One region of the Pantoea sp. UBA4549 genome, then DNA from elsewhere that is predicted to be linked to it. Evidence: predicted binding sites of a transcription regulator. Region 1 holds the regulator's gene; each other region holds the start of a gene.

What was found. The regulator PhoB, encoded in region 1, activates phosphate uptake and scavenging genes when phosphate is short. The targets are predictions, from matches to a motif close to CTGTCATAAAACTGNCNNAT.
Region 2: a site for PhoB is predicted at 4,841-4,860, ahead of ugpB (sn-glycerol-3-phosphate ABC transporter substrate-binding protein UgpB). Genes of this name have one in related genera too.
Region 3: a site for PhoB is predicted at 4,093-4,112, ahead of phoA (alkaline phosphatase). Genes of this name have one in related genera too.

The regions. Positions count from the first base shown of each region.
Region 1 covers NZ_DGLH01000006.1:23,013-32,689, reverse strand. Annotated here, with positions in the region: gene B3041_RS03460 (PstS family phosphate ABC transporter substrate-binding protein) at 1-663, opposite strand, end outside; gene phoR (phosphate regulon sensor histidine kinase PhoR) at 732-2,042, opposite strand; gene phoB (phosphate response regulator transcription factor PhoB) at 2,058-2,747, opposite strand; gene sbcD (exonuclease subunit SbcD) at 2,940-4,157, shown strand; gene B3041_RS03440 (SbcC/MukB-like Walker B domain-containing protein) at 4,154-7,831, shown strand; gene B3041_RS03435 (cell envelope integrity TolA C-terminal domain-containing protein) at 7,935-8,324, shown strand; gene mak (fructokinase) at 8,319-9,242, opposite strand; gene rdgC (recombination-associated protein RdgC) at 9,390-9,677, shown strand, end outside.
Region 2 covers NZ_DGLH01000016.1:6,015-15,691, reverse strand. Annotated here, with positions in the region: gene B3041_RS15510 (branched-chain amino acid ABC transporter substrate-binding protein) at 1-901, shown strand, start outside; gene livH (high-affinity branched-chain amino acid ABC transporter permease LivH) at 1,057-1,983, shown strand; gene B3041_RS15500 (high-affinity branched-chain amino acid ABC transporter permease LivM) at 1,980-3,251, shown strand; gene livG (high-affinity branched-chain amino acid ABC transporter ATP-binding protein LivG) at 3,248-4,015, shown strand; gene livF (high-affinity branched-chain amino acid ABC transporter ATP-binding protein LivF) at 4,017-4,730, shown strand; gene ugpB (sn-glycerol-3-phosphate ABC transporter substrate-binding protein UgpB) at 4,954-6,270, shown strand; gene ugpA (sn-glycerol-3-phosphate ABC transporter permease UgpA) at 6,326-7,216, shown strand; gene ugpE (sn-glycerol-3-phosphate ABC transporter permease UgpE) at 7,213-8,055, shown strand; gene B3041_RS15470 (sn-glycerol-3-phosphate import ATP-binding protein UgpC) at 8,056-9,129, shown strand; gene ugpQ (glycerophosphodiester phosphodiesterase) at 9,126-9,677, shown strand, end outside.
Region 3 covers NZ_DGLH01000009.1:121,623-131,299, reverse strand. Annotated here, with positions in the region: gene B3041_RS07315 (MDR family MFS transporter) at 1-87, shown strand, start outside; gene B3041_RS07310 (basic amino acid ABC transporter substrate-binding protein) at 278-1,039, shown strand; gene B3041_RS07305 (amino acid ABC transporter permease) at 1,084-1,848, shown strand; gene B3041_RS07300 (amino acid ABC transporter ATP-binding protein) at 1,835-2,560, shown strand; gene phoA (alkaline phosphatase) at 2,625-4,031, opposite strand; tRNA gene B3041_RS07290 (tRNA-Ser) at 4,278-4,365, shown strand; gene B3041_RS07285 (DUF2116 family Zn-ribbon domain-containing protein) at 4,773-4,985, shown strand; gene B3041_RS07280 (hypothetical protein) at 5,132-5,335, opposite strand; gene iraP (anti-adapter protein IraP) at 5,615-5,977, opposite strand; gene phoH (phosphate starvation-inducible protein PhoH) at 6,129-6,917, opposite strand; gene efeB (iron uptake transporter deferrochelatase/peroxidase subunit) at 7,445-8,722, opposite strand; gene efeO (iron uptake system protein EfeO) at 8,725-9,677, opposite strand, start outside.

The DNA.
Region 1 (9,677 bases):
GCCGCTGAGATGAAAGCCAAAGCTGGCGTAGCCGATACTCTCTGGCGTGGCCGCTACCGCCTGCACCACGGCAGCCGAGCCGGGGAACTCCGCCACGTCAGCGCGAAAATCGCCGCGACAGAGCGCCTGCTGTTTGAAGAAGCCCCAGGTGCCGGAGGCGGAGTTGCGGCCAAAGCGCTGGATACGCCGCTGCGCCCATTTACCGTCTGCAACGCCTGTATCGCCCCAGCGCTGCGGCACCTGCGTGCCGCCGCACAGGCGGGTGACGGAATAGATCGCATCAAGCTGCGGCTGACTGATACTCCGTAACGGATTAGCCTGATTCACCACCACCACCAGCGCATCCATCGCGACCGGGACAGCGAGCGGTGCGTAGCCGTAACGGGCAATGAAGAGCTGACGTTCCTCATTTTGCATCGGCCGGCTCATTGCGCCCAGCTGTGCGGCACCTGCCGCCAGCGCCGTTGGCGCGGTCGAAGAGCCCGCAGCCTGAACCTGAACGTTAACACCGGGTGCCTGCAGGCTGAAATCTTCTCCCCACAGCGTCATCAGATAGCCCAGCGTGTCGGACCCCACGCTACTGAGATTGCCGGTCAGCATCGCTTTTTGCGCCTGCGCCAGAACCGGGGAGAGCAGCAACAACGTGAAGAGCAGAGATTTCAGCATGGTGCCGCCGTCAGAGAAAAGAGAAATGCTATTGTGGCGCGCCGGCGAAAGCGGCGCAATGCTGATTACCCTGCCCGTTCCTGCGCGGCCTCTTCCACAATCAGACGCGACGGCAGCAGAAAGCGAAAGCAGGTCTCCTGATGCGGCTGGCTGGTGATCTCCAGCCGGGCGTTGTGATGGCTCAGCGCATGCTTGACGATCGCCAGCCCCAGTCCGCTGCCCCCTGTTGCCCGGGAACGCGCTTTATCAACGCGGTAAAAGCGCTCCGTCAGGCGCGGAAGATGCTCTTCGCTGATGCCGGGGCCGTTATCGCAAACTTTAAACTCTGCCCCCCGTCGCGTGCGCAGCCAGCTGACAGTGATATGGGTGCCTTCCGGCGTGTGATTAACCGCGTTATAGACCAGGTTAGAGATAGCGCTGCGCAGCTGCTCGTCGTTACCCAGTACGCGCAGATGAGGATCGGTTTGAAAGTGAATAACGTGACGCCCCTGGCTCAGCGTTTCCGCTTCGCGCTGCAGCAGATGCAGCATGGCCGGCACGTCGACCCGCTCTTTGAGATCGAGCGCCGGCGCCGCCTCAATGCGTGACAGCGTCAGCAGCTGCCTGACCAGACTGTCCATGCGCCGGGTCTGCTCCTGCATCGTACCCAGCGCTTTGCTGCGCGTGCGCGCATTCATCGCCTCATCGTCCATCATCTCCAGATAGCCCTGCAGCACCGTGAGCGGCGTGCGCAGTTCATGACTGACGTTGGCAAAAAAGTTGCGGCGGGCGCCCTCCAGCTGATGCATCTGGGTCACGTCGCGCGCCACCATCAGCCACTGCCCTTCACTGTAAGGCATCACGCGGAACTCCATGTGCCGCTGATTGTTCAGTACCACCGTCAGCGGCCGGTCAAAATCGCGCTGGCGGATATAGCGGGAGAATTCCGGATAGCGCAGCAGGTTGAGAATATTCTGGCCGTTATCCTCCGGCCAGCGCAGCCCCAGATGCTGCTGAGCGAGGCCGTTACACCAGAAAATGGTTCCCTCTTCGGTGGTCAGCACCACGGCATCCGGCAGCGACTCCGCGCCGCTGCGAAAGCGTTTGATCAGGTTTCCCAGCTCGCGGCGGCGGCGGCGGTTACGCAGCTGCATCTGATAGAGGCCATAAAACAGCGGCTCCCAGCTGCCGCGCCCGGTGGGTGGTGTCATTGAGCGGTCGACCCACAGCCAGTGGGAGAGACGCATCAGGTTAGCGAAATGCCAGAGCAGAACGCCTGAAACAGCAGCCAGCAGCCACCACGGCAGATAGCCAGACAGCAGGCCGAGCAGCAGCGCAGGCAGACAGGCCAGCGCCAGCTCGGTCAGTAATCGCTTCCAGGAGAGGCGTTCCAGCACGGTAGCAGGCTCCGTTTAGTAGCGGGCAGAGAAACGGTACCCTGTTCCGCGTACGGTTTGTACCATGCGGTCATGGCCGGAGGTTTCCAGTGCTTTACGCAGGCGACGGATATGAACATCAACGGTGCGATCTTCGACATACACATTGGTGCCCCAGACGTGGTTCAGCAGCTGTTCACGACTGTAGACCCGCTCCGGATGCGTCATAAAAAAATGCAGCAGTTTATATTCAGTCGGCCCCATCTCCAGCGGCGTGGTTTCCGACATCACGCGATGTGAGGAGGGATCGAGACTCAGTCCCTGCATCTCAATCACCTCTTCGACCGCCATCGGGGAGATACGCCGCATCACGGCTTTGATGCGCGCCATCAGCTCTTTTGGTGAGAACGGCTTGGTGATGTAATCGTCGGCACCCACTTCCAGCCCGCGCACGCGATCTTCTTCTTCACCGCGCGCGGTCAGCATCATGACCGGGATATCGCGCGTCATGGCTTCACGCTTCAGATGCTTAATAAACTGAATGCCGCTGCCGCCGGGTAACATCCAGTCCAGCAGGATCAGATCGGGCCAGGGCTCAATCAGCCGGCTAATCGCGCTGTCATAATCGTCCGCTTCGATTGGCTGGTAGTCATTCTGTTCCAGCACAAAACATAACATCTCCCGGATGGGTGCTTCATCTTCCACAACCAAAATGCGCTTGGCCATTATTGCTCCTGCGAGTGTGACGGGATGTCACTGGGATATGCGGCGTCATTATGCGTCAGTTTTATGACACTTTTATGAAAAACCCTGCCCGTAAGCAAGAGATAAAAACGGCAGCATCACCGGCAAAAACGTGTTTTTTCCTTTACGGCCGAAGCCGTTATACTGGCCGCCAGCTTTCAGGCAGGACACCCCATGCGCATTATTCACACCGCAGACTGGCATCTCGGTCAGTTTTTTTACAGCAAGAGTCGCGCCGCAGAACATCAGGCTTTTCTCGACTGGCTGCTCCGGCAAATTGCTGAGCATCAGGTTGATGCACTGATCGTGGCAGGCGATCTGTTTGATACCGGCTCGCCCCCCAGTTATGCCCGTGAAATGTTTAACCGGTTCGTCGTCGCGCTACAGCCCAGCGGCTGTCAGCTGATTGTGCTGGCGGGCAATCACGATTCGGTTGCCACGCTGAATGAGTCGCGTGAACTGCTGGCCTGCCTCAATACCCGGGTGATCACCAGCGCCACGCCCGGCGGCGAACAGCAGGTGCTGACGCTGATGCGCCGTGACGGATCGCCGGGCGCACTGCTGTGCGCCATACCCTATCTGCGCCCGCGCGATATTCTGCGCAGCCGGGCCGGTCAGTCCGGTCGCGACAAACAGCTGTCGCTGCTGCAGGCGATTGAACAGCACTATCAGCACTGCTACAACGCTGCCGTGGCAGAACGAGACCGGCTGGATCAGCCGCTGCCGATCATCGCCACCGGCCACCTCACTACCGTGGGCGTGACCAAAAGCGACGCGGTACGCGATATCTATATCGGCACGCTGGATGCGTTTCCGGCGCAGGCGTTTCCGCCCGCAGACTATATTGCGCTCGGCCATATTCACCGCGCGCAGCGGATTGGCGGCACGGATCATATTCGCTACAGCGGCTCCCCTATCCCGCTCAGCTTTGATGAAACCGGACGAGATAAAAGCGTCTTTCTGCTCGATTTTAGCAGCACGCTGGAGCGCGTCACTGCGCTGCCTGTACCCGCCTTTCAGCCTATGCAGATGCTAAAAGGATCGATGGCAGACATTGAGGCACAGCTGGCACAGTTTGCGCGCTATGACGAGCCGCTGCCGGTATGGCTGGATATTGAGATCACCACGCAGGAGTATCTCACCGATCTGCAGCGGCGTATTGAACAGCTCACAGCCACCCTGCCGGTAGAGGTGCTGCTGGTGCGCCGCAGTCGTACGCTGCGTCAGCGCAGCCTGGAGCAGCTCACTAATGAAACACTGAGCGAGTTAAAGGTAGAAGAGGTGTTTGCCCGTCGTCTGGCGCAGGAGTCAGAGCTGGACGCGCAGCAGAGTGACGGGCTGACCCGCCTGTTTCGCACCGCGCTGGCTGCACTGGAGGATCCATCCGCATGAAAATTCTGACGTTACGTTTTAAAAATCTCAACGCGCTGCGCGGCGAATGGCTGATCGACTTCCGTCAGGAGCCGTTTGCCAGCAACGGCCTGTTTGCCATCACGGGTGCCACCGGCGCCGGGAAAACCACGCTGCTCGATGCCATCTGTCTGGCGCTCTATCACCAGACGCCGCGCCTTGGCGGACTGTCGCAGAGTGAAAATCAGCTGATGACGCGCGACACCGCCGAGTGTCTGGCCGAAGTGGAGTTTGAAGTTAAAGGTGAGGCCTGGCGCGCTTTCTGGAGCCAGAACCGCGCACGCGGTCAGGCTGACGGCAAGCTGCAGGCGCCACGCGTTGAGCTGGCGCGGGTCGCCGATAACCAGATCGTGGCGGATAAAGTCGGCGATAAGCTGAAAGCCATAGAGTCGCTCTCCGGGCTTGATTTTGCCCGCTTCACCCGTTCAATGATGCTGTCGCAGGGTCAGTTTGCGGCATTTCTGAACGCCCGGCCCGGCGAGCGCGCCGAACTGCTGGAGGAGCTGACCGGGACCGAAATTTATGGCGATATCTCCATCCATATCTTTGAACGCTGGCGCGCGGCGCGCGCGGCGCTTGAAACGCTGCGCGCCCGTGCCGGCGGCATGACGCTGCTGGATGAAGCGCAGCGTGCGGCGCTCACACAGCAGCTGAACACATTAAGCGCTGAAGAAGTCGCGCTGAATACCCAGCTCACGCAGGCGCAGGAACAGCAGCAGTGGCTGACGCAGGCGCAGCAGCTGACGCAGGAGCAGCAGATCGCTGCCGCAGCGCGTCAGGCTGCCGAACAGGCGTGGCAGCAGGCGCATACAGATCGCCAGCGACTGGCGCGCGCCGAACCGGCAGAGAAGCTGCGTGCCGGGCTGCAGCTGCGCGGGCAGCTGCAGCAGGACAGCGATGCACAGCAGCAGCTGATCCGCCAGCTGCAGCAGCAGCAACAGCAGGCTGAAGCGACGCTGCAGCAGGCAGAACACGGCTATCAGCAGGCGCTGCAGATGCGCGATGATGCGGCCGGGGCGGGACAGCAGCTTGAAACGCTGCTGACGGAGCAGGTGCTGCCGCTCGATCAGCAGATAGCGCGCACCGCACAGCAGCTGAGTGAACAGCAGCAGCTGCTGACACAGCAACAGCAGGCGGTCGTGCAGAGCGAACAGGCGCTGCAGCAGCAGCAGCAGGCGAGTGAACGCTTACAGCAACAGCTGGCGGAACAGCAGGCGTGGCGCACGCGCGAAGCGGCTACCGCGGGCTGGGGGCCGGAGCTGGCGCGCTGGCAGGCGGATATCGATCATCTTGAGGGGCGTGAACAGGCGGCGACGCAGCTTGCCGAACAGCGGCAGCGGCAGCGACAGCAGCTGGCGCAGCAGCAGCAGGCGCTGGCGGCGCGCGAACAGGCGGCTCAGCCATTAGCGCAGGCGGAAGCGGAGAGCCGCCAGCAGCGCGAACAGGCTGAGCAGGCGCTGACCTCTCTGGAAAATCAGCAGCGCAGCGCCGATCTGCGTGACGCCCTCGCCCGCTATCAGCAGCAGCGTGCCCCGCGTCAGCAGCTGACGCTGCTGGCCGCGCAGTGGCAATCGCTGCAGCCGCAGCGCATACAGCGCGCTACCCGGCTGAAGCAGCTGCAGCAGAGTTACCGGGAGGGTGAAGCGACGCTGCAGACGCTGCGCGACAGCTGGAAGCGCGAGCAGCAGGCGCTGCTCGATCTGCGTCGCCTGTGTGAACTGGAACGGACCATCGCCCGGCTGGCTGATGAGCGCGCCAGGTTACAGCCTGACACCCCCTGCCCGCTGTGTGGTTCCTGTCAGCATCCGGCGATAGCGGAATATCAGCAGGTCAGACCGGATGACAATCAGCAGCGACTTGCCGTGCTGGAGACGGCCGTCGCACAGCTAAAAGAGTCAGGTACGGCACAGGGCGAACAGCAAAAACTCTCCCTGCAGCAGCAGCAGGCGCTTGAAGAGGAGCTGGCTGAACTGGATCGCCAGCTGGCGGCACTGGATAGCGAGTGGCAGGCGCTGTGCGCTACTCTGGGGCTGCACTATACGCCTGCACAGCATGCGGAATTCACCGCCTGGCAGCAGCAGCTGGAGGCGCAGGCGCTGGCGGAGCAACAGCAGCTGCAGGCGCGCGAGCAGGCGGCGGCAGCGCTGCAGCAGGCCAAAGATGCGCATCTCCAGCAGCAGCAGCAGTGGCAGCAGCACCAGCAGCAGCAGCAGCTTGCGCAGCAGCAGCTGGAGAGCGCACAGCAGCAGCTGGCCGATCTGGAACAGCGCCTCCGGGATGAGCAGCAGGCGCTGCAGCAGTATACGACGCGGCTGACAGAGCAGCTCAGTGCCCATCAGCTTATTCTGCCGGACGCCGCCGGACGCGCCAGCTGGCTCGCTGCACAGCAGCAGCGCTGGCAGCGCTGGCAGGAAAGTGAGCAGTTACTGACTTCTCTGCAGCCGCAGCTCGCCAGAGCCGGAAGCGAGCAGCACAGCCTGCAGCAGACGCTGCAGCGTGAACAGCAGCAGCAGGAGAGCCTGCAGCGCGCTCTGACGCTGATGCAGCAGCAGCAGCAGGAGCAGCAGCAGCAGCGCAACCAGCTGTTTGGGTCGCGCAGCGTGACGGAGGCGCGCCAGCAGCAGCACGCGCGACTGCAGCAGCAGGAACAGGCGCTGGCACAGGCGCTGCAGCAGCGGCAGCAGGCGCACAGTGGGCTGCACAGCCTGCAGGGGCAGCTGGCGCAAACGCACAGCCAGCAGAAAGCTCTGACAGAGCGTCTGCAGCAGGCTGAGCAGCAGTTCTGCCAGGCGCTGCAGCAGAGCGCGTTTGCGGATGAAGCGGCGCTACGCGCGGCGCTGCTGCCGGAGGAGACGCTGCAGCAGTTGCGCACACAGCTGCAGCAGCTGGAGCAGCAGCGTTTGCAACAGATCGCCCGCGATGAGCAGCTGGAGCAGCGACTGACGCAGCATCAGCAGCAGCGTCCGGCTGGCCTCAGCGATGAGCAGGCTGCCACGCTCAGCCAGCAGCTTGAGACGTTACGTCTGACGCTGCGTGATAACGCGCGCCAGCAGGGAGAAGCGCAGCAGCAGCTGCAGAGTGATGCGGCCCTGCGTCAGCAGCAGCAGACGCTGCTGGCAGAGATCGCTGCCGATGAAGCTGAGCTGGTGCAGCTAAGCCGCCTCAACGATCTGATTGGTTCAGCCAAAGGGGATAAGTTCCGGCGTTTTGCTCAGGGGTTAACGCTGGATCATCTGGTATGGCTGGCAAATCGTCAGCTCGATCGCCTGCATGGCCGCTATCTGCTGCAGCGACGCCTCAGCGATGAGCTGGAGCTGGAGGTGGTGGATACCTGGCAGGCGGACGCCACCCGCGATACCCGGACGCTTTCGGGTGGTGAAAGTTTTCTGGTGAGTCTGGCGCTGGCGCTGGCGCTTTCCGACCTGGTCAGCCATAAAACCCGCATTGAATCCCTGTTTCTCGATGAAGGGTTTGGCACGCTTGATGCGGAAACGCTGGATACCGCGCTCGACGCGCTGGATGCGCTTAACGCCAGCGGGAAAACCATTGGCGTGATCAGCCACGTTGAGGCGATGAAAGAGCGTATTCCGGTTCAGATCCGGGTACGAAAAATGAATGGTCTGGGATACAGCAAGCTGCTGCTGCCGGGTGAGTAACCTGCGACTGATTCTGGTTCTGCAGAGAGTCAGAGGAATGCCATAGCTTTCCGCCCGGCGCGCGGTAGACTCAGCGGCTGACTTCCGTTTATCAGGCTCTGTTATGAAAATACCGTTTATTGCCGCCGCAGCGGGCCTGCTGCTGACAACGCTGATGCTGAATGGCTGCGCCCGTTCGCCTGCCGTTCAGCCCGTCGCATCAGCCAACCTGTGTGAGCCGGATGCGGCGCCGGAAAGCGCTTCCTGCCACTGGACGCGCAGCGTTCAGCATCAGCTTAACCAGCAGTTCCGCGATGCGGCACGCTATGCCGGACAGCAGTGCTGGCTGCGACTGGAGTGGCAGGCCAGCGGGCGCTTTGCCGTCACCCAGACGCAGGGTGACGAGGCGCTGTGCCTGCGCGCCTGGCAGCTGGTTGCCCGGTCCGGCGCGCTGCCCCCGCCGCCCGATCGCACGCAGCCGGCGTGGTTTGGTTTTGCGCCGCATACGTCATAACGTTGCCTGCCCTTCCAGCGGCCAGAGCCAGGCAGCACCGCGCACGCCGCTGGAATCGCCGTGCAGCGCTTTACGTACCGGCGTTTCACACTCGCGGCCAAACACCCAGGGTTTCATCAGGGCGGGCAGCGTCTGATACAGGCGATCCACATTACTCATACCGCCGCCCAGCACAATCACGTCGGGATCGAGCAGATTCACCACCTGCGCCAGCGCTTTCGCCAGCCGCTGTTCGTAGCGGCGCATCGCCTGCTCCGCCAGCGGATCCTGCTGCGCGATCAGCTGCATAATCTCCGCGCCTTTCAGCGCCTGTCCGCTCAGCCGCTGGTAGTCAGTGGCAAAACCGGTGCCGGAGACAAAGGTTTCAATACATCCCCGTAAACCGCAGTAGCACGGTACTTCCTGCTGAAAGCGCTGCTCGTCGGCATCCATCCACGGCAGCGGATTGTGCCCCCACTCGCCGGCGTTGCCATTTAGCCCGATGCGCGACACGCCGTTCATGGCGATCCCCGCGCCGGATCCGGTGCCGATGATCACCGCAAACACCAGCGGCTGACCGGCGCCGGCGCCGTCCGTGGCTTCAGAGACCGCCAGACAGTTTGCATCATTGGCAATACGCACCTCCCGGCTCAGCGCCTGCGCCAGATCTTTGTCCAGCGGCTGACCGTTCAGCCAGGTGGAGTTGGCATTTTTAACCCGCTGCGCATAAGGCGAAATCGAGCCGGGAATACCGACCCCGACGCTGCCCCGTTCTCCGGTCTGCGCCTCGGCCAGACGGACCAAATCCGCCATCGCCCCGACCGTGGCAGCGTAGTCGTTGCGCGGGGTATTCACGCGATAGCGGAACAGCTGCAGGCCGTCATCAGATAAAGCAATAACCTCTGTCTTGGTGCCGCCTAAATCGATACCGATACGCACGGGTTATTCCTCATTATTCACATGGGGTGGAGATACAGTAGAGGGGCCATTCGGGAAAGGCAATGAAACCCGGCGCAGGTTTCGCTATCATGCGCGCTCCCTGTTTGAGACTTGTGCGCCCGATCGCACCCACGGTAAGGAATCCCGATGTTGTGGTTTAAAAATATGATGGTTTATCGTCTGAATCGTGACCTTCCGCTGTCCGCAGACGATCTGGAAAAACAGCTTGATGTATTTACGTTCTCACCGTGCGGAAGTCAGGATATGGCCCAGACTGGCTGGGTATCGCCGATGGGTAACCGCGGGGAAGCGCTGGCCCACGAGGTCAACGGACAGATAGTGATCTGCGCCCGCACCGAGCAGAAAATTCTGCCGTCACCGGTCGTGAAGCAGGCGCTGGATGCCAAAATTGAGAAGCTGGAGGCAGAGCAGAGC
Region 2 (9,677 bases), on a different contig from region 1:
GTGTGACCCGAAACAGGCGGTTGCGGTTGCGAACAAAGTCGTTAACGACGGCATTAAATATGTTATCGGCCATCTCTGCTCTTCTTCTACGCAGCCTGCGTCTGACATCTATAACGATGAAGGCATTCTGATGATCACGCCGGCCGCCACCGCCCCTGAACTGACGGCGCGTGGCTATGCTGACGTTATGCGCACCACCGGTCTCGACTCCGATCAGGGTCCGACGGCAGCGACCTATATTCTGGACCAGATCAAGCCGAAACGTATTGCCGTTGTGCATGACAAGCAGCAGTACGGCCAGGGTCTGGCAGAGTCCGTGCAGAAAACCCTGAAAGCCAAAGGCGGCAACGTGGTGCTGTTTGAGGGGATCACTGCCGGCGATAAAGATTTCTCCACGCTGATTGCCCGTCTGAAGAAAGAGAACGTCGACTTTGTTTACTACGGTGGCTACTACCCGGAGCTGGGGCAGATTCTGCGTCAGGCAAAAACGGCCGGCCTGAAAGCGGGCTTTATGGGGCCAGAGGGCGTGGGTAACGCATCACTCTCCAATATTGCGGGTGATGCGTCCGAAGGCCTGTACGTTACGCTGCCGAAGCGTTATGACCAGCTGCCAGAGAACAAGGCAATTGTTGATGCTATTAAAGGCAACAGCGCCTCAAACCGCAAAGATCCGACCGGTCCGTTTGTCTGGACTACCTATGCCGCGATCCAGTCGCTGGTGGCGGGTATTGAGCGCAGCAAGAGCGACGAGCCCGATGCCATTGCCAAAAACCTGAAAGAGGGCGCACCGGTGCCAACCGTGATGGGCAACCTGAGCTGGGATCAGAAAGGCGATCTGAAAGGGTTCGAGTTCGGCGTGTTCAAATGGCACAAAGATGGCTCATCAACCGCAGTGAAATAATCGCTGTTAACCGGTTATACCCTATAGCGTAACTATCTCCCCCTCCCGTACGCGGGCGGGGGCAGGGAGCAGGCAAACGCGCTGCGAGCGGTTTGCTTCCCTGACCCTTTCTTACCCCAGAGAGGGAATCTCTGATTCACTTGCAGGTCCTCACTATGTCCGAGCAGTTTCTCTATTTTATTCAGCAGATGTTCAACGGGGTGACCCTCGGGAGCACCTATGCGCTGATCGCCATTGGCTACACCATGGTGTATGGCATTATCGGCATGATCAACTTCGCCCACGGCGAGGTCTATATGATCGGCAGCTATGTCTCTTTTATTGTCATTGCCGCCCTGATGATGATGGGTATTGATACCGCGTGGCTGATGATTGCCGCCGGTTTTATCATGGCAGTGATCATCTCCAGCGCCTACGGCTGGAGTATTGAACGCGTCGCCTATAAACCGGTGCGCGCTTCCAAGCGGCTGATTGCGCTTATCTCCGCCATCGGGATGTCTATTTTCCTGCAAAACTACGTCAGCCTGACCCAGGGCTCGCGCGATCTGGCGCTGCCGAGTCTGATCACCGGCCAGTGGACATTGGGTGAAAGCAACGGCTTCGCCGCCACGCTCACCACCATGCAGCTGGTGATCTGGGTAGTGACGTTTCTGGCAATGCTGGCACTGACGCTGTTTATCCGCTATTCGCGTATGGGCCGCGCCTGCCGAGCCTGCGCAGAAGATCTGAAAATGGCGAGCCTGCTGGGCATCAATACCGACCGCGTCATTTCGCTGACCTTTGTGATTGGTGCGGCTATGGCAGCGGTTGCTGGCGTGCTGCTGGGGCAGTTCTACGGCTCAATCAACCCGTTTATCGGCTTTATGGCCGGCATGAAAGCATTTACTGCAGCGGTGCTGGGCGGTATCGGCAGTATTCCGGGCGCCATGATTGGCGGACTGGTACTCGGCATTGCGGAAGCGCTGACGTCAGCTTACCTCTCGACGGAATATAAAGATGTGGTCTCCTTTGCGCTGCTGATCGTGGTATTGCTGGTGATGCCAACCGGTATCCTGGGCCGCCCGGAGGTAGAGAAAGTATGAAGCGTCTCGGGCTGCTTAACGCCGTGCTTTCCGCGGCAATGCTGCTGGTACTGGCCAGCTTCTTTATGGGCGTTCGTCTGGACCTGGATGGCACCCGGCTGATTGTTGTCAGCGCGGGCGACGTTCGCTGGAACTGGATCTTCGTGGGCTGCGCGGTGGTCTTTATCTTTCAGCTGCTGCGTCCGCTGTTTGCAGGCCGGCTTCGCCGCAGCGGTAAAGCCTTTGTGCTGCCGGCGTTTGATGGCTCTACGGCGAAGCAGAAGCTGCTGATGGCGCTGCTGATCGTGGCTGCCGTTGCGTGGCCGCTGTTTGCGTCACGTGGCAGCATCGACATTGCGACGCTGACGCTGATCTACGTCATGCTGGGCCTGGGGCTTAACGTAGTGGTCGGACTCTCCGGGCTGCTGGTACTGGGCTACGGCGGCTTTTATGCCATTGGTGCCTATACTTTTGCGCTGCTGAACCACTACTACGGTTTTGGTTTCTGGGAAAGCCTGCCGCTGGCGGGCATCGTGGCTGGCGCCTTTGGGCTGATGCTGGGGTTTCCGGTGCTGCGCCTGCGCGGCGACTATCTGGCGATTGTTACGCTCGGCTTCGGTGAAATCGTGCGTATTTTGCTGCTCAACAGCACCTCCATAACCGGGGGGCCGAACGGTATCGCACAGATCCCTAAGCCCGGCCTGTTTGGCATTGAGTTTGGCCGGCGCGTCAGCGAAGGGGGATGGACCACGTTCCATGAACTGACGGGGCTTGCCTACAATCCCAACCACCGCGTGATTTTCCTCTACCTGGTGGCGCTGCTGCTGGTAGTGCTGACGCTGTTTGTGATCAACCGCCTGCTGCGTATGCCGCTGGGCCGCGCATGGGAAGCGCTGCGTGAAGATGAGATCGCCTGCCGCTCGCTGGGCCTGAGCCCGACGCGTATCAAGCTGACCGCTTTTACCATCAGCGCCGTGTTTGCAGGCTTTGCCGGCACGCTGTTTGCGGCACGCCAGGGCTTTGTCAGTCCGGAGTCGTTTACGTTTGTCGAGTCCGCTTTTGTACTGGCTATCGTGGTACTGGGCGGGATGGGGTCTCAGCTGGCGGTGATCCTCGCCGCTGTTTTGCTGGTGGTGTCGCGTGAACTGATGCGCGATCTTAATGAGTACAGCATGCTGGTGCTGGGCGGCCTGATGGTGCTGATGATGATCTGGCGTCCGCAGGGTTTACTGCCGATGAAGCGTCCGCATCTGAAACTGAAACAGAGCAAACAGGGAGAGCAGGCATGAGTCAGCCTTTATTAGCCGTTGAAGGCCTGATGATGCGTTTTGGCGGCCTGCTGGCCGTCAACAATGTGGCACTGGCGCTGCATCCGCAGGAGATTGTTTCGCTTATCGGACCAAACGGGGCCGGTAAAACCACCGTGTTCAACTGCCTGACCGGCTTTTATAAGCCTACCGGCGGAACGATCACACTGCGCGATCAGCCGCTGCAGGGCCTGCCGGGACAGAAAATCGCGCGCATGGGCATCGTGCGCACGTTCCAGCACGTGCGTCTGTTCCGTGAGATGACGGTGATTGAAAACCTGCTGGTGGCACAGCATCAGCATCTGAAAAGCGGTGTCTTTTCTGGTCTGTTAAAAACCCCGGCTTTTCGCCGTGGCGAGAGCGAGGCGCTCGATCGCGCTGCAACCTGGCTGGAGCGTATCGGCCTGCTGGAGCTGGCAAACCGTCAGGCGGGCAATCTCGCTTACGGCCAGCAGCGCCGGCTGGAAATTGCCCGCTGCATGGTCACGCGCCCGGAGATCCTGATGCTGGATGAGCCGGCAGCAGGCCTCAACCCGCGTGAAACGCATGAGCTGGATGCGCTGATCGCCGAGCTGCGCAGCGAGCATAAGGTGTCAGTACTGCTGATTGAACACGATATGAAGCTGGTTATGGGCATCTCCGATCGCATCTACGTGGTTAATCAGGGAACGCCGCTGGCGAACGGTACGCCGGAACAGATTCGCAACAACCCGGATGTGATCCGGGCTTATTTAGGTGAGGCGTAAGATGGCAAACCCGATGTTAACACTGCAGGGTGTAAGCGCCCACTACGGCCCGATTCAGGCGCTGCACAATATCAATCTGCATATCAGCCAGGGGGAGATCGTCACGCTGATTGGTGCCAACGGCGCCGGCAAAACCACGCTGCTGGGCACGCTGTGCGGTGAGCCGCGCGCCACCAGCGGCACCATTGTGTTTGACGGTAAAACCATTACCGACTGGCAGACGGCGAAAATCATGCGGGAGGCGATCGCTATTGTGCCGGAAGGACGCCGGGTGTTTTCCCGCATGACGGTGGAAGAGAACCTGGCGATGGGCGGCTTTTTTGCCAGCCGGCAGGAGTATCAGACGCGCATTGAGCAGGTTTATCAGCTCTTTCCCCGGCTGGCAGAGCGCAAAGTGCAGCGTGCCGGCACGATGTCTGGCGGTGAACAGCAGATGCTGGCAATTGGTCGTGCGCTGATGAGTCAGCCGCGCCTGCTGCTGCTGGATGAACCTTCACTCGGACTGGCCCCTATCATCATCCAGCAGATTTTTGACACTATCGAGCAGCTGCGTAAAGAGGGGATGACCATCTTCCTCGTTGAGCAAAACGCCAATCAGGCGCTGAAGCTGGCCGATCGCGGTTACGTGCTGGAAAACGGCCACGTGGTGCTGGAGGACAGTGGCGAAGCACTGCTCTCCAATGAAGCGGTGCGCAGCGCCTATCTCGGCGCCTGATCTGCCTGCGGCCCGGGATCCTGCCGGGCCGCCTTTCTCCCTGCCTGCGTTTTTTTGCTAAAAAGTGTGCACAGCGTTCACGTTTTGCCCCCTGGCTGCCCCGTTTCTGTGTGTCACATCTCTGTCATATTTCGGTTATTTTTCTATCATCTTCCCGTGTCATGTTACTCCGCGAACAAAAAATGCGTGATATTGCGCGTACCTAACAGCACAGGAAAACTTTATGACCGCTTTAACGCTTCGTCCCCGTCTGATGAGTGTGTTGCTTGGTCTGGCGCTCAGCGGTAACGCGCTGGCTGCGACCGAAATCCCTTTCTGGCACTCAATGGAAGGGGAGTTAGGCAAAGAAGTTGACTCTCTGGCACAGCGTTTTAACCAGGCGCATCCCGATTACAAAATTGTGCCCACTTATAAAGGTAACTACGAGCAGAGCCTGGCGGCGGGGATCGCAGCAGTACGCACCGGCAAAGCGCCTGCGCTGCTGCAGGTCTATGAAGTCGGTACGGCAACCATGATGGCCTCAAAAGCGATTGTGCCGGTGCATGAAGTGTTCAGCCAGGCTGGCGTGCAGATGGATGCGAAGCAGTTTGTGCCGGCCGTGGCGGGTTACTACAGCGACAGCAGCGGTCAGCTGATCTCTCAGCCGTTTAACAGCTCAACGCCGGTGCTCTACTACAACAAAGATGCCTTTAAAAAAGCGGGGCTGGATCCGGAACAGCCGCCGAAAACCTGGCAGGAACTGGCAAAAGACGCTGCCGCGCTGCGTAAAGCCGGCATGAGCTGCGGCTATGCCAGCGGCTGGCAGGGCTGGATCCAGATTGAAAACTTCAGCGCGTGGCATGCGCTGCCGGTAGCCAGTAAAAACAACGGCTTCGACGGCACGGATGCGGTGCTGGAGTTTAATAAACCGGTACAGGTGCGGCATATTCAGATGCTCGAAGAGATGAACAAAAAAGGTGATTTCACCTACTTCGGGCGCAAAGATGAGCCAACCGCCAAGTTTTACAACGGCGACTGCGGTATTACTACCGCCTCCTCAGGTTCACTGGCGGATATCAAGCACTACGCCAAATTCAACTTCGGCGTCGGCATGATGCCGTATGACGAGACCGTACCTGAAGCCCCGCAGAATGCCATTATTGGCGGTGCCAGCCTGTGGGTGATGAAAGGCAAAGATGCGGCCACGTATAAAGGGGCGGCAGAGTTTATGAAGTTCCTCGCCCAGCCGGAGATTGCCGCCGAATGGCATCAGAAAACCGGCTACCTGCCTATCACCACCGCTGCCTATGAGCTGACCAGAAAGCAGGGCTTCTATGAGAAGAATCCGGGCGCGGATATCGCCACCCGGCAGATGCTCAATAAAGATCCGCTGCCGTACACCAAAGGTATGCGCCTCGGCAACATGCCGCAAATCCGCACGGTGGTGGACGAAGAGCTGGAAGGCGTCTGGACCGGCAAGCAGACGCCACAGGCGGCGCTGGATAATGCGGTTAAACGCGGTAACGCACTGCTGCGCCGTTTTGAACAGCAGGTGAAATAAATCCGATCCACCGGGAGCGGCGCTGTGCCGCTCCCGCTTTCAGCGTGAGTTTTCTATGCCCTCATCGTCTCGTCCGGTCTTTCGTGCCCGGCTGCTGCCCTATTTGCTGATGGCACCGCAGCTGATTATCACCGCCATTTTCTTTCTCTGGCCCGCCGGAGAAGCGCTATGGTATTCGCTGCAGAGCATCGATCCGTTTGGCATCTCGAGTACCCTTGTCGGGCTGGAGAACTTCAGCCGTCTGTTCAGCGATCCGTATTATCTCGACTCGTTCCGCACCACCATCGTCTTCAGCCTGCTGGTCACGGTACTGGGCATGCTGTTTTCGCTTCTGCTGGCAGCGCTGGTTGACTATGTCGTAAGCCTGCAAAAACTCTACCAGACCCTGCTGCTGCTGCCGTACGCGGTGGCGCCGGTGGTCGCCGCGGTGCTGTGGATGTTTCTCTTTAATCCGGGGCTTGGGCTGTTCAGTCATCTGCTCAACCAGGCTGGCTATAACTGGAATTATGCGCAGAACAGCGGTCAGGCAATGTTTCTGGTGGTGCTCGCCTCTATCTGGCAGCAGATGAGCTACAACTTTCTGTTTTTCTTCGCCGCGCTGCAGTCGATTCCGAGGTCGCTGATTGAGGCGGCAGCCATCGACGGGGCCGGGCCGGTACGCCGCTTTTTTCATCTTTCACTGCCACTGATTACGCCGGTGAGCTTCTTTCTGCTGGTGATCAATCTGGTCTACGCCTTCTTTGATACCTTCCCGGTCATTGACGCCGCCACCGGTGGCGGGCCGGTACAGTCTACCACCACGCTTATCTACAAAATTTATCGGGAAGGATTTACCGGTCTCGATCTCTCCTCATCTGCCGCGCAGTCGGTTGTGCTGATGCTGCTGGTGATTGGCCTGACTATTCTGCAGTTCCGCTTTGTTGAGCGTAAGGTGCAATATCAATGATTGAGAACCGACGCGGGCTGGATATCTTCAGCCACACTCTGCTGATTCTGGGTGTGCTGACCATTCTGTTTCCGCTCTATGTGGCCTTTGTAGCCGCCACGCTGGATAACACCGCGGTTTATCAGGTCCCGATGACGCTGGTGCCCGGCACGCATCTCTGGGAGAACGTCTCGCGTATCTGGACGCAGGGCGTTAACGGCAGCGCGGCGTTTGGCATGATGCTGCTGAACAGCTGTATCATGGCGCTGGCAATTACGTTCGGCAAAATCAGCGTCTCTATGCTCTCAGCCTTTGCGCTGGTCTGGTTTCGTTTTCCGCTGCGCACGCTCTTTTTCTGGCTGATTTTCATTACCCTGATGCTGCCGGTTGAAGTGCGCATCTTTCCGACGGTAGAAGTGATCGCCACGCTCAACCTGCTCGACAGCTACAGCGGTCTGACGCTGCCGCTGATGGCGTCGGCAACGGCCACGTTTCTGTTTCGCCAGTTTTTCCTGTCGCTGCCGGATGAGCTGATTGAAGCCGCGCGCATTGATGGTGCCGGACCAATGCGCTTCTTTTGGGACATTGTCCTGCCGCTGTCAAAAACCAACCTTGCCGCGCTGTTTGTGATCACGTTTATCTATGGCTGGAATCAGTATCTCTGGCCGCTGCTGATTATTAATGATGCCAGCCTGAGCACCGCCGTAGCGGGGGTAAAAAGCATGATCAATACCAGCGGCGGCCCGACGCAGTGGAATGAAGTGATGGCAGCGATGTTATTAACCCTGATCCCACCGGTTGTGGTGGTTCTTGTAATGCAGCGCGCATTTGTGCGTGGCCTGGTGGAGAATGAGAAATAGATGGCAGGCGTAACCTTACAGAGCGTGACAAAATCGTATGACGGCAAAAATGCGGTGATCCAGCCGCTGACCATTACCATCAACGAGGGCGAGTTTATGGTGATGGTGGGGCCCTCCGGCTGCGGTAAGTCGACGCTGCTGCGTATGGTGGCCGGACTGGAGCGCGTCAGCTCCGGCGACATTTTTATTGCTGAGCAGCGGGTCACGGAGATGGAGCCGAAAGATCGCGGCATCGCGATGGTCTTCCAGAACTATGCGCTCTACCCGCATATGACGGTAGGCGAAAACATGGGCTATGGCCTGAAGATCCGCGGCATGAGTAAAGCGCAGATCGCTCAGCGCGTGCTGGAAACCGCGCGCAGTCTGGAACTTGATCACCTGCTGACCCGGCGACCGCGTGAACTTTCAGGCGGCCAGCGGCAGCGCGTGGCGATGGGACGCGCTATCGTACGTGAGCCGGCTGTATTCCTGTTCGATGAACCCCTGTCTAACCTTGATGCGCGGCTGCGCGTGCAGATGCGCCTTGAACTGCAGCAGCTGCACCGTCGCCTGAAAACCACCAGCCTCTATGTTACGCACGATCAGGTTGAAGCGATGACGCTGGCAGAGCGGGTGATGGTGATGAATAAAGGGATTGTGGAGCAGGTTGGCACGCCGGTAGAGGTCTATGAGCGTCCGGCCAGCCAGTTTGTCGCCGCTTTTATCGGCTCACCGGCGATGAACCTGCTGCCAGGGCAGATCAGCCGCGACGGCACGCACTTTACGCTGGATGCCCTGAACAGCCTGCCACTGGGCGGGAGACGGCCGCAGTGGGCTAACCAGACGATGACGCTCGGCATTCGTCCTGAGCATATCCATCTCTCTTCACGTGAAGCAGGCGGCGTGCCACTGGTGATCGATACGCTGGAGATCCTCGGCGCAGATAACCTTGCGCATGGCCATCTTGGCCAGGCGCGGCTGGTGGTCCGGCTGCCGCACAGCGAACGTCCGCAGGCGGGCAGCACGCTGTGGCTGCATCTGCCGCCGGATGCGTTACACTTCTTCGATTCTGTACATGGAAAACGTCTGGAATGAGTGACAACAACTGGCCCTACCCGAAAATTGTGGCCCATCGCGGCGGCGGTAAACTCGCCCCGGAAAATACGCTGGCGGCGATTGATACCGGCGCGCGCTATGGCCATACCATGATTGAGTTTGATGCCAAACTCTCGCAGGATAAACAGATCTTTCTGCTGCACGATGACACGCTCGATCGCACCAGTAACGGCTGGGGCGTGGCAGGCGAGCAGACGTGGTCGCAGCTGGCACAGCTCGATGCCGGCGACTGGTTCGGCCGGGCATTTACGGGCGAACCGCTGGCGCTGCTGACAGATGTGGCGGCGCGCTGTCGCCAGCACCGGATGATGGCAAATATTGAGATCAAACCGACCACCGGCACCGACGCTGAGACAGGTGCTGCCGTGGCGCTGGCTGCCCGTAAGCTCTGGCAGGGGCAGATACCCCCGCTGCTCTCTTCATTTTCACCTGACGCGCTGGCAGCGGCACAGCAGGCCGCTCCGGAGCTGCCGCGTGGTTTGCTGCTGGATGAGTGGGATGACGCATGGCAGGCACTGACCGCCAGG
Region 3 (9,677 bases), on a different contig from region 1:
CGGCTGCCGTGGCTGCTGCTGGCACTGTTTCCTCTCGTCAGCGCTTTTGCCATGCGCATTATCTGCGCGCCGCTGCGCAACGCGTAACCTGCGGCATATTGTGCCGCCCTCCTCCCTTACCCGCTGCGCCACAACAGGCGGGCGACTCAATTCACGCTTTGGTGAATATTGTCCTCAGCGCTGACTATTCCGCTTGCCAGAGCATGCACCGGTGTGTATTTTTATGCATTAATTTTGCATAAATTGCACACCTTGTCCCTTCTCCAGGAGAATCACAATGTTTATCCGTTCAGCCCTGCTGGGCTTAGTGCTGGCGCTGTCAGCCACGGCGGCGCAGGCCGTCACCTATGTTGTCGGCTCTGGCGGCACTTACCGTCCGTTCGAATTTGAAAACGCGCAGAAGCAGTTGGAAGGATTTGATATCGATATCATCAAAGCCGTCGCCAAAGCGGAAAATTTTGATATCAAACTGGTTAATACCCCGTGGGAAGGCATCTTTGCCACCCTGAATTCGGGCGACCGCGACATCATCATCTCCGGCATTACCATTACCGACAAGCGCAAGCAGATGGTCGATTTCTCCGCGCCCTACTTCCCGGCTGAACAGGCTATTGTGGTGCCGGAAAACGCTAACGTAGCCTCTCTGGCGTCGCTGAAAAATCTGAATGTCGGCGTGGTGAACTCCAGCACCGGCGACATCGTGGTGTCTGATGTGCTGGGCAAAAACAGCACGGCAATTAAGCGTTTTGATAATACGCCGCTGATGCTGCAGGAGCTGTATGAAGATGGCATCGGCGCGGCCGTAGGCGATGTTGGCGTGGTGAAATACTACATTAAAACGCATCCGGAAAAGCAGTTTAAACTGGTTTCTGACAATAAGTTTGAGCGCCAGTATTTTGGTATCGCGGTAGCGAAAGGCAACGATGAATTACGCAGCAAGATCAATGCCGGCCTACAGAAAATCATTGCCGACGGCACCTATGCGAAAATTTACGCGACCTGGTTCGACAGCAACGTTCCTGCTCTTCCCGCTCAGTAATCTCCCGTCGCCGCGCGCTCGCGCGGCACAATAAGGACGTTTTTATGACAGGCTTCCGCTGGGAAATCATCCAGGAATATATGCCGCTGTTTATCGACGGCGCGATGATGACCCTCAAATGTACCCTCATTTGTGTAATCACAGGCACCCTGTGGGGCCTGACGCTCGGCTTAGGGCGTCTGGCGTCGGCGCCGCATGGCCCGTGGAAATATCTACTGCATTACGGCATTCAGTGGCCGGTACGCATCTACATCAGCGCTTTCCGCGGTACGCCGCTGTTCGTGCAGATTATGGTGGTGCACTTCGCGCTGATCCCGCTGTTTATCAATCCACGCGATGGCATACTGGTGGCAAACGGTATTATGCCGGCAGAATTTGCCCGCGAGCTGCGCGCTAACTATGGCGCTTTCCTTTCCTGCGTAGTGGCAATCACCCTGAATGCGGGCGCTTACGTATCGGAAATCTTCCGCGCCGGGATCCAGTCGATCGATCGCGGTCAGATGGAAGCCTCGCGTTCGCTTGGCATGCCCTATGGCCGCACCATGCGCAGAGTGATTTTGCCGCAGGCGTTTCGCCGTATGCTCCCGCCGCTCGGCAATAATGCGATTGCTATCGTAAAAGATTCGTCGCTGGCGTCAGCGATTGGTCTTGCCGATCTGGCATATGCTGCCCGTACGGTTTCAGGCGCTTACGCGACTTACTGGGAACCCTATCTGGTGATTTCACTGGTGTACTGGGTATTTACCTTCCTGCTGTCGCTGCTGGTTCGTTACATGGAAAAGAGGTTTGGCAAAAGTGATCCACGTTGAAAACTTGCAGAAAAACTTTGGTGAAAACCAGGTGCTGAACGGCATCAGCTGTGACATTCCGGCGCAGGAGGTGCTGTGCGTGATCGGTCCGTCCGGCTCTGGCAAGAGCACGTTCCTGCGCTGCCTGAACGGACTCGAAAGCATCGATGGCGGTCGCGTGGTGGTGAACGGGTTTGAGGTGCAGGATCCCAAAACCCGCATCAATACGCTGCGTGAACATGTGGGTATGGTGTTTCAGCGCTTTAATCTCTTTCCGCATATGACCGTGCTGGAAAACCTGATTATGGCACCGATGGAGGTGCGCAAACTGTCGCGCCAGCAGGCCACTGAGCAGGCTAAAGCGCTGCTGGAAAAAGTGGGCCTGACTGATAAGATCAATGCCTGGCCAAACAGCCTCTCCGGCGGCCAGCAGCAGCGCGTCGCCATTGCCCGGGCGCTGGCGATGGAGCCCGACATCATGCTGTTTGATGAGCCTACCTCCGCGCTTGATCCCGAACTGGTCGGTGAGGTGCTGAGCGTCATGAAAATGCTGGCGCAGGAAGGCATGACCATGGTGATTGTCACGCATGAAATGGGCTTTGCGCGCGAAGTGGCGGATCGGGTGATGTTTATGGATCAGGGGATCATTCAGGAGCTGGACACGCCGGATGTGCTGTTCACCCGGCCGCAAAATCCGCGTACTCAGGCGTTTCTCAGCAAAGTGCTGGCGTAATCCATCGCCCGGTCATAACAAAAATCCACGCCGCAGCGTGGATTTTTTTCTGTCTGCTATCCGCTTATTTAAGCGCCATCGCATTTTTTAGCGTGAAGAACAGATCGGTCTGGTCGGTCAGCCCCACCACGTTTGCCGCGTGCGGTCCGTAAGCAGCAATGCGCAGCTGCGCACCGGTATGTTCCTGCGAATCCTCTTCCGAGTTGCCGTAGCTGATGGTCATTACCGCACCATCTTTCGTGTTCAGCGCCTGGGTCAGGCCCGGCGCTTTGGTGCCATTCTCAACAATCTGACTGCTGTGCGCGTGGTCGGCGGTGACCACCACCAGCGTATCGCCATGTTCGCGGGCATAAGCCAGCGCCACCTGTACCGCTTCGTCGAGATCGACCGTTTCGCCAATCTGGCCGCACGGGTTAGCCGCGTGATCCTGTTTATCGATTGAAGCGCCCTCGACCTGCAGGAAGAACCCTTTCTCATTTTTACTGAGCAGGTCGATCGCTTTTGTCGTCATCTGCGCCAGCGTCGGCACCGATGCCGGCCGATCCTGATTAACCTCACAGGTCACGACCGGTTTATCAATATTGCCATGATAACTGGCTTTGGGGCCCTGCCAGCGCACCGGCATATTGCCCGGCGCAAACAGCCCCAGCAGCGGCTGCTGCTGAGTCGCCTGCTGTACCGCGTTCAGCGCGTCGAGATTTTCTGCCAGCTGATAGCCGCGCGCCTGCGCCTGTTCATACAGCGTTTTACCTTTATAGTCGCCAGCTTTCGCGACCTCATTAAAGCTTTTTGCACCGCCGCCCAATAACACATCCGGACGGGTCAGCAGCATCTGCTCGGTAATCGAGCCTTTGCCACCCTGCTCTAATGCGTTAGTCGGGCAGAGTTCACTGGTTTTCTCAGGACCGTAGCATTTGCGCGAGGTGACATGTGCCATCAGTGCCGCCGGCGTTGCATCCTGCAGTTCGGCGGTAGAGACATTCCCGGTGGCTTTGCCGGCCGCTTTGGCCAGCTCAAGCAGCGTGGTTTGATCCTGACCATTGACGTCGACACCAATAGCTCCGTTGTACGACTTGGTGCCTGTCGCCCATGCGGTGGCGGAAGCGGCAGAGTCAGTGACGTAGCCCGGTTTGTGCGTTTTTTTATCCAGCGAATAGTGCGTGTACTGTCCGGTAAGCGGTAGCGCATCAATACCGGCAAAAAAGCCGCCCGCGCCCATCGCCAGATTACGCGCAGCGGTGATCTCGGAGTCACCCATACCATCGCCGATCAGTAAAATGACATTTTTTGCCGTCTTATTACTTAGCGAGGCCTTCAGCGCCTCAGTCTGATCGCTGCTCAGCCGACGTGCGCCACCGTGCTGCGTCAGATCGCCGGTGGCTGCTCTATTGTATGTTGTAACGTCTGCCACCGCAGCGGTGGCGGTAAACGTAGCCAGCAGTGAAACCGTCAGCAGAGGTAAGTGTTTCATTCTTCAGCATCCTTATCAGTGAGACAACCCGTTTATTTTCGCTGCCAAGTCTGCGTCAGCGGGATGACATTTTTGTGTCAGACACGCAACGTTTCAGTGACAATCACAGCAAAGTGAACAGGGTTAAGACAATCTGTGCAGAGCTTAAGCAGATAGAAAAAAAGGAGAAAATAGCACTTGACCCTTTTCAGCTAACTCCCTATAGTAGCGCCCCGTTGACCCAGCGCGGTTAGCGAAAAAATATGTGGTGAGGTGTCCGAGTGGCTGAAGGAGCACGCCTGGAAAGTGTGTATACGGCAACGTATCGGGGGTTCGAATCCCCCTCTCACCGCCACAAATTTGAAGAAGAGCCTGAACTTACGTTCAGGCTTTTTTTTTGCATATTGCATCGTGAGAGGGGTATGAGAACCCCCGACCGGGTTCGACGGGGAACACTGGTCACCAGAGCCTGTAATACTCGACCTTTCTTCAGTCTTACAGAGATCTTTTTGGAAATATCCGGACGGACCTCTGCACAGACCTGACCACCCTCAGCAGACTCAGGCCGCAGTTCTTCTTCAGGTCTGCTAAACTGATCCGGCAGCAACATTCAGCAGGGATAATGCGGATGGGGTGCCAGCGACCCCTTTCCATCAGCCCTGTTGAAAACTCCCTTTTTACGATGACACTCTTTGTATCATTACCAAAGCAGTCAGGGCGTTATCGCCCAAAAAAACGTTTTGATTTATTAAGGAAAAAATTATGGATGATGTAGATCTGGCACAGGAACGAGAAGCGGCTCATCTTGAGAGCGCATTATTTGCCCGCCAGCCGCGCCTGGTGAGCACAACAGGCAAGTGTATCTGGTGCAGAGATGAAGCGATTGTTGCTGATACTGCATTCTGCTCTTCAGAGTGTGGAGAGGATTACCACAAGCATCAGCGCGAAATGAAGCAGCGGATCACCGGCGAATAGCCGGAAGCGGCGCTTAGCTAATCCGTAAAGCGCCGCACGCCATAACCTTGTGATGCATGCTTAATAAAGCAAATTAAGCCTGCGTTTTTTACAGGATAACGCCCTTCAGATCCGCAGTAAAAACAGCATAAGCCAGATGTGGCGGATCAAATCCTGCCCTTCCGGATAATCACAATGGCATCACGGTATATCTCTTTCATAAAGTCATCATGGGTTGCCTGCCGGTAAACCTCAAGCCTGGCCAGCAATGCTTCAATAGTAATTTCGTTCCCGGTGTCAATGAGTTCGCGTACTGCTTTCAAAATGGCATTAGCTATAAATTCCACTCTGTCGTTATTATCATTTGTCATAAACCTCCACTTTTGATTCCAGACCACCGTACCACTCAGGCGATCAGAATGTCGGTTTATCGGGCCTTTTTATTAATTTACCTTCTCAGCTAATCTTCAGCTCAAACAGGCAGGGGTGGAAAAATATTTATTATTCAAAGAGATAATAAAGAACAGGAGCATATTGCTAATGACTGAGTCGCAAAGGAAACTCCCCGCCAGAGGTAAGCTAATACCGGGCACAGCAAATAAAAAAGCCTGAACGCGTGTTCAGGCTTTTTTATTTACCGTCTGACCACCTTACTTTTTGGCGGGTAAAGCGGGTTCCGCGACGGCTACGCCGGTCAGTTCGCTCAGCCCTTCATGATTAATCTCACCGTCGGCCTTATCCACTGCCTGCGAGATAGTCAGCAGATTCTGCAGTTCGCTCAGCAGAATAGCAGCGTCAGACCTCAGCACGTCATCACTTTCAGCGGAGTCGATAACCGTATTGATCGCTTTGTTTGCGGCGTCAATCATTTCTGTTACTCCACCCTGCCTGCTGACGGCCAGTACCAGCGCGCTGATCAGCAGCGACTGAGCTTCCACACGGGCGGTCAGCTGTTTCATGTCCGCATCAATGTGCGATATTTTAGCCAGCATACTCAGGACGACGTTTTTCACTGGTTGTGCTCCCTGAAAAAACATCAATCTTACCGCGTTAGCGAACTGCTGCAACTATCATCACTCTGAAATACCGGCAGACGCTGTACGGCCAGTGTCAGTCAGAAAAAAACCCGGCCAGAGCCGGGTTTGTCGACTGAATGCTACTCTGTCAGCCGTAGGCGTGCAGTGTGCGCTGGCAGAGGGCTGAGCGAACACAGTCCTCTTTCGCAAAACGCACCACGCCAACCATCTCATCTTCTTCAAAGCGCGCCAGCGCATCGGCAAGACCGGACTGAACGCTGGCGGGCAGATCGCACTGGGTAATATCACCGTTAACGATAACCGTGACATTTTCTCCCAGGCGGGTCAGAAACATCTTCATCTGCGCAGCGGTGACGTTTTGTGCCTCGTCGAGGATAACCACTGCATTCTCAAAAGTACGTCCACGCATATAGGCGAAGGGCGCAATCTCTACCTTGGCGATCTCAGGCCGCAGGCAGTACTGCATAAAGGAAGCGCCGAGACGTTTAACCAGAACGTCATAAACCGGACGAAAATAGGGGGCAAATTTCTCGGAAATGTCTCCGGGCAGGAAACCGAGATCTTCATCCGCCTGCAGTACCGGGCGCGTCACGATAATCCTTTCGATATCCTTATTGATCAGGGCCTCAGCTGCTTTTGCAGCGCTAATCCAGGTTTTACCGCAACCCGCTTCACCGGTTGCAAATATCAGCTGTTTCGTTTCTATGGCGTTAAGATAGTGCGCCTGAGCTTCATTTCGGGCTGCAATGGGTGCCCGGTCGCGCACATCGCGCGCCATGCCAATAGCATCTAACCCGCCCATCTGCACCAGCGAAGTGACCGATTCTTCTTCGCGCTGACGATGACTCCGGGAGTCATTACGAAGCACACGACGAGCTTCACGACGCGCTTTGATCACTGCTTTCTGTCTTCCCATAGTGGCACCTTACAGTTGGTTTCATGAATCGCGACGGATCACCCGCGGCGATGACTTGAACGCTTTAGAGGTTACATTGGCTTCCTTGTAGCCGTACTGATAGACAAACGGGGGTGTACAACAGCGCCGAAACGCCGCAGCGCACCGGATAAACACGGACTGATTGAAGAAGATAGTGGATGGATGGAAAGTAAAACGCTGACAGGAGGGTCTCCCCCGCAGAGAACTGCGCTTGCTGTGTTACACCTGCTGGTTCCGGAATGGAACACCTCATGCGCGAACTCCAGTGGCAGATGCCACATAACTGACAACGCTTATGATTAAAGTGAAACATAGCGCCGAAAATTTGCAACACTATTTTTACTTTTCGATGCAAATTAAGATTTTTAGTGGCGATCGGCTGATACGCAAAGCACATAAAAGAACAACAATATCAATGCAATAAATAAAAACAAAAAGGATCCTTTACGGATCCTTTCATGAGGCGGAGAGCTATAAAGCATGATGCCCGGTAACGGCAATCAGGTTCAGGCTTCGATTAACGACTGCCCGAGATAGTGAGCGCTATCCGGCACGCCCGGCAGCGCAAAAAAGTACCCCCCGCCGACAGGTCGCACATACTCTTCCAGCGCCTCACCGTTAAGCCGCTGCTGCACCGTGATAAAACCTTTGCTGAGATCGTGCTGATAGCAGATAAACAGCAATCCCATATCCAGCTGCCCTGCGCCTGTGATCCCTGCGGAGTAGCTGTAGCCGCGCCGCAGCATCAGGCTGTCAGCCGTCTCCGGCGTGCGCGGGTTGGCAAGCCGGATATGGGCATCAAGCGCAATGACCTCACCATCCGGATCGCTGGCGTAATCCGGCTCATCATGCTCATGCTGTCTGCCGAGCGGCGCGCCACTGAGCTTTTCACGACCAAAAATAGTCTGCTGCTCACCCAGCGGGGTGCGATCCCATTGCTCAACGCGGAAACGAATAATCCGCACCGCCTGATAGCTGCCACCATATGTCCAGGCAGGCTCCTGCTGATCGGCCGTCACCCACAGCATGCGGTTCATCAGCGCGTCATTCTGCGTATCCGGATTTGCCGTGCCATCTTTGAAACCCAGCAGGTTAATCGGGGTTTCCTGCCCGTTACTGCGTGCTGCACGATCGGGAATAAACCCTTCGCGCCGCCAGCGTACCGCCAGCAAGTCGGGCGTGTGTTTGATGATGTCGCGCAGCGCGTGGATCACGGTGTCCTGACTGTTGGCGCAGATCTGAATCAGTAGATCCCCGTGACACTGGCTGGCGTCGAGCGAATCATTAGGAAAGCGCGTCATCGTCTGCAGCTGTGCCGGCTTATGCGCGCCCAGTCCAAAGCGTTCGTCAAACAGTGAACTGCCCACGGATAGCGTCAGCGTCAGGTTATCCGGCGCAATGGTGGCACCCAGAATGCCGGAATCAGCCGGCGGCAGTTGCGGATTCGTTACTGCAGGCGCAAGCCCGCCCTGCGTCAGAAACGCAAACCTTGCTGTCAGCAGACGCAGTAAACGCGTCAGCTCCGCTTTACTGCCGGCCAGTACGTCAAATGCCACCAGCATCATGGCGGCCTGCTGCGGCGTCAGGATGCCCGCCTGATGCTCACCGTAAAACGGTTGCACCTGCTGACGCGCATCAGGTGCAACCGTTCCCGGAGAAAAATGTTCCGCTGCGCCAGCGTGAAACGGACAGCTGCCCCCGAGTGCAGCCGCACCGCCCAACACACCCAGCCCCTGCAGTAACCGACGGCGCGCCGGCTGCATGGCGTCATGCTGTTTAGTCATGGTTAATCAAGGCCCAGCGTGCCGCGCAGCAAGGAGAGATCTTCCGCCAGCACGGTAATCGGCGCTTTTAACGCATTGCGATCGGCTACCGTCAGCTTCTCATACGACGCAAAACCGTCCGCCGTACGGTATTTATCCAGTATGACGTCAACTTTACTGAAGTTCGTATCGATTTTCGTCAGAAGCTGCGGATTACGCTGCTGCAACAGCGGGCGCAGTAATGAGACAATTTTCTGCGCGCCGTCGACGTTTGCCCGGAAGTCTGAGAGGTCAGTGCGGCTGTAACGATCTTCTTCTCCGGAGATTTTGCTCGAAGCGACCTCTTCAATCAGACCGGCTGCGCCCCCCACAACTTTAACCGGCGAAAATGCCAGCGCGCTGATGCGCGCCTGCAGCGCTTTTACATCCTCATTAAGCTGGCTGGCAAAAGGAGCGGCACCGGTCGTTGTGCGGTCGGCAAACAGCAGTTTCTCCAGCCGGTGGAAACCGGTGAATCCAGGATCCGCCGCTTTCTGCTCAAAATCATCTTCACGGGCATCAATCGTGCCATCCAGATCGGAGAAGAGTTCGGCAACAGGCTCAATACGCTCGTAGTGGGCGCGGGTCGGTGCGTAGAGCGCTCTGGCTTTGTCCCCGTCGCCTGCGTTGATGGCTGCCGTAAACGCTTTGGTACTGCTGACCAGCGCGTTAACTTCATTGAGAACGTAAGCTTTGTAGTCGGCGATAGGCTGAGCCAGCTGCAGCAGCTCTTTCTGCTCTGAGGCTGATGACTGCCCCGATCCGGTCACCGTTAGTTTGCCTTTGGGATTGCTCAGCAGGCCGCAGGTCATCTCATACTCACCCGCTTCCAGATTTGCCGTCAGCTTTTGCGTGAAGCCCGGCGCGATATTTTCCCGCTCTTCCACCACCATGACCCCTTTCAGGATCTCCCACTCCAGCGCTTTCTGGCTGTGAT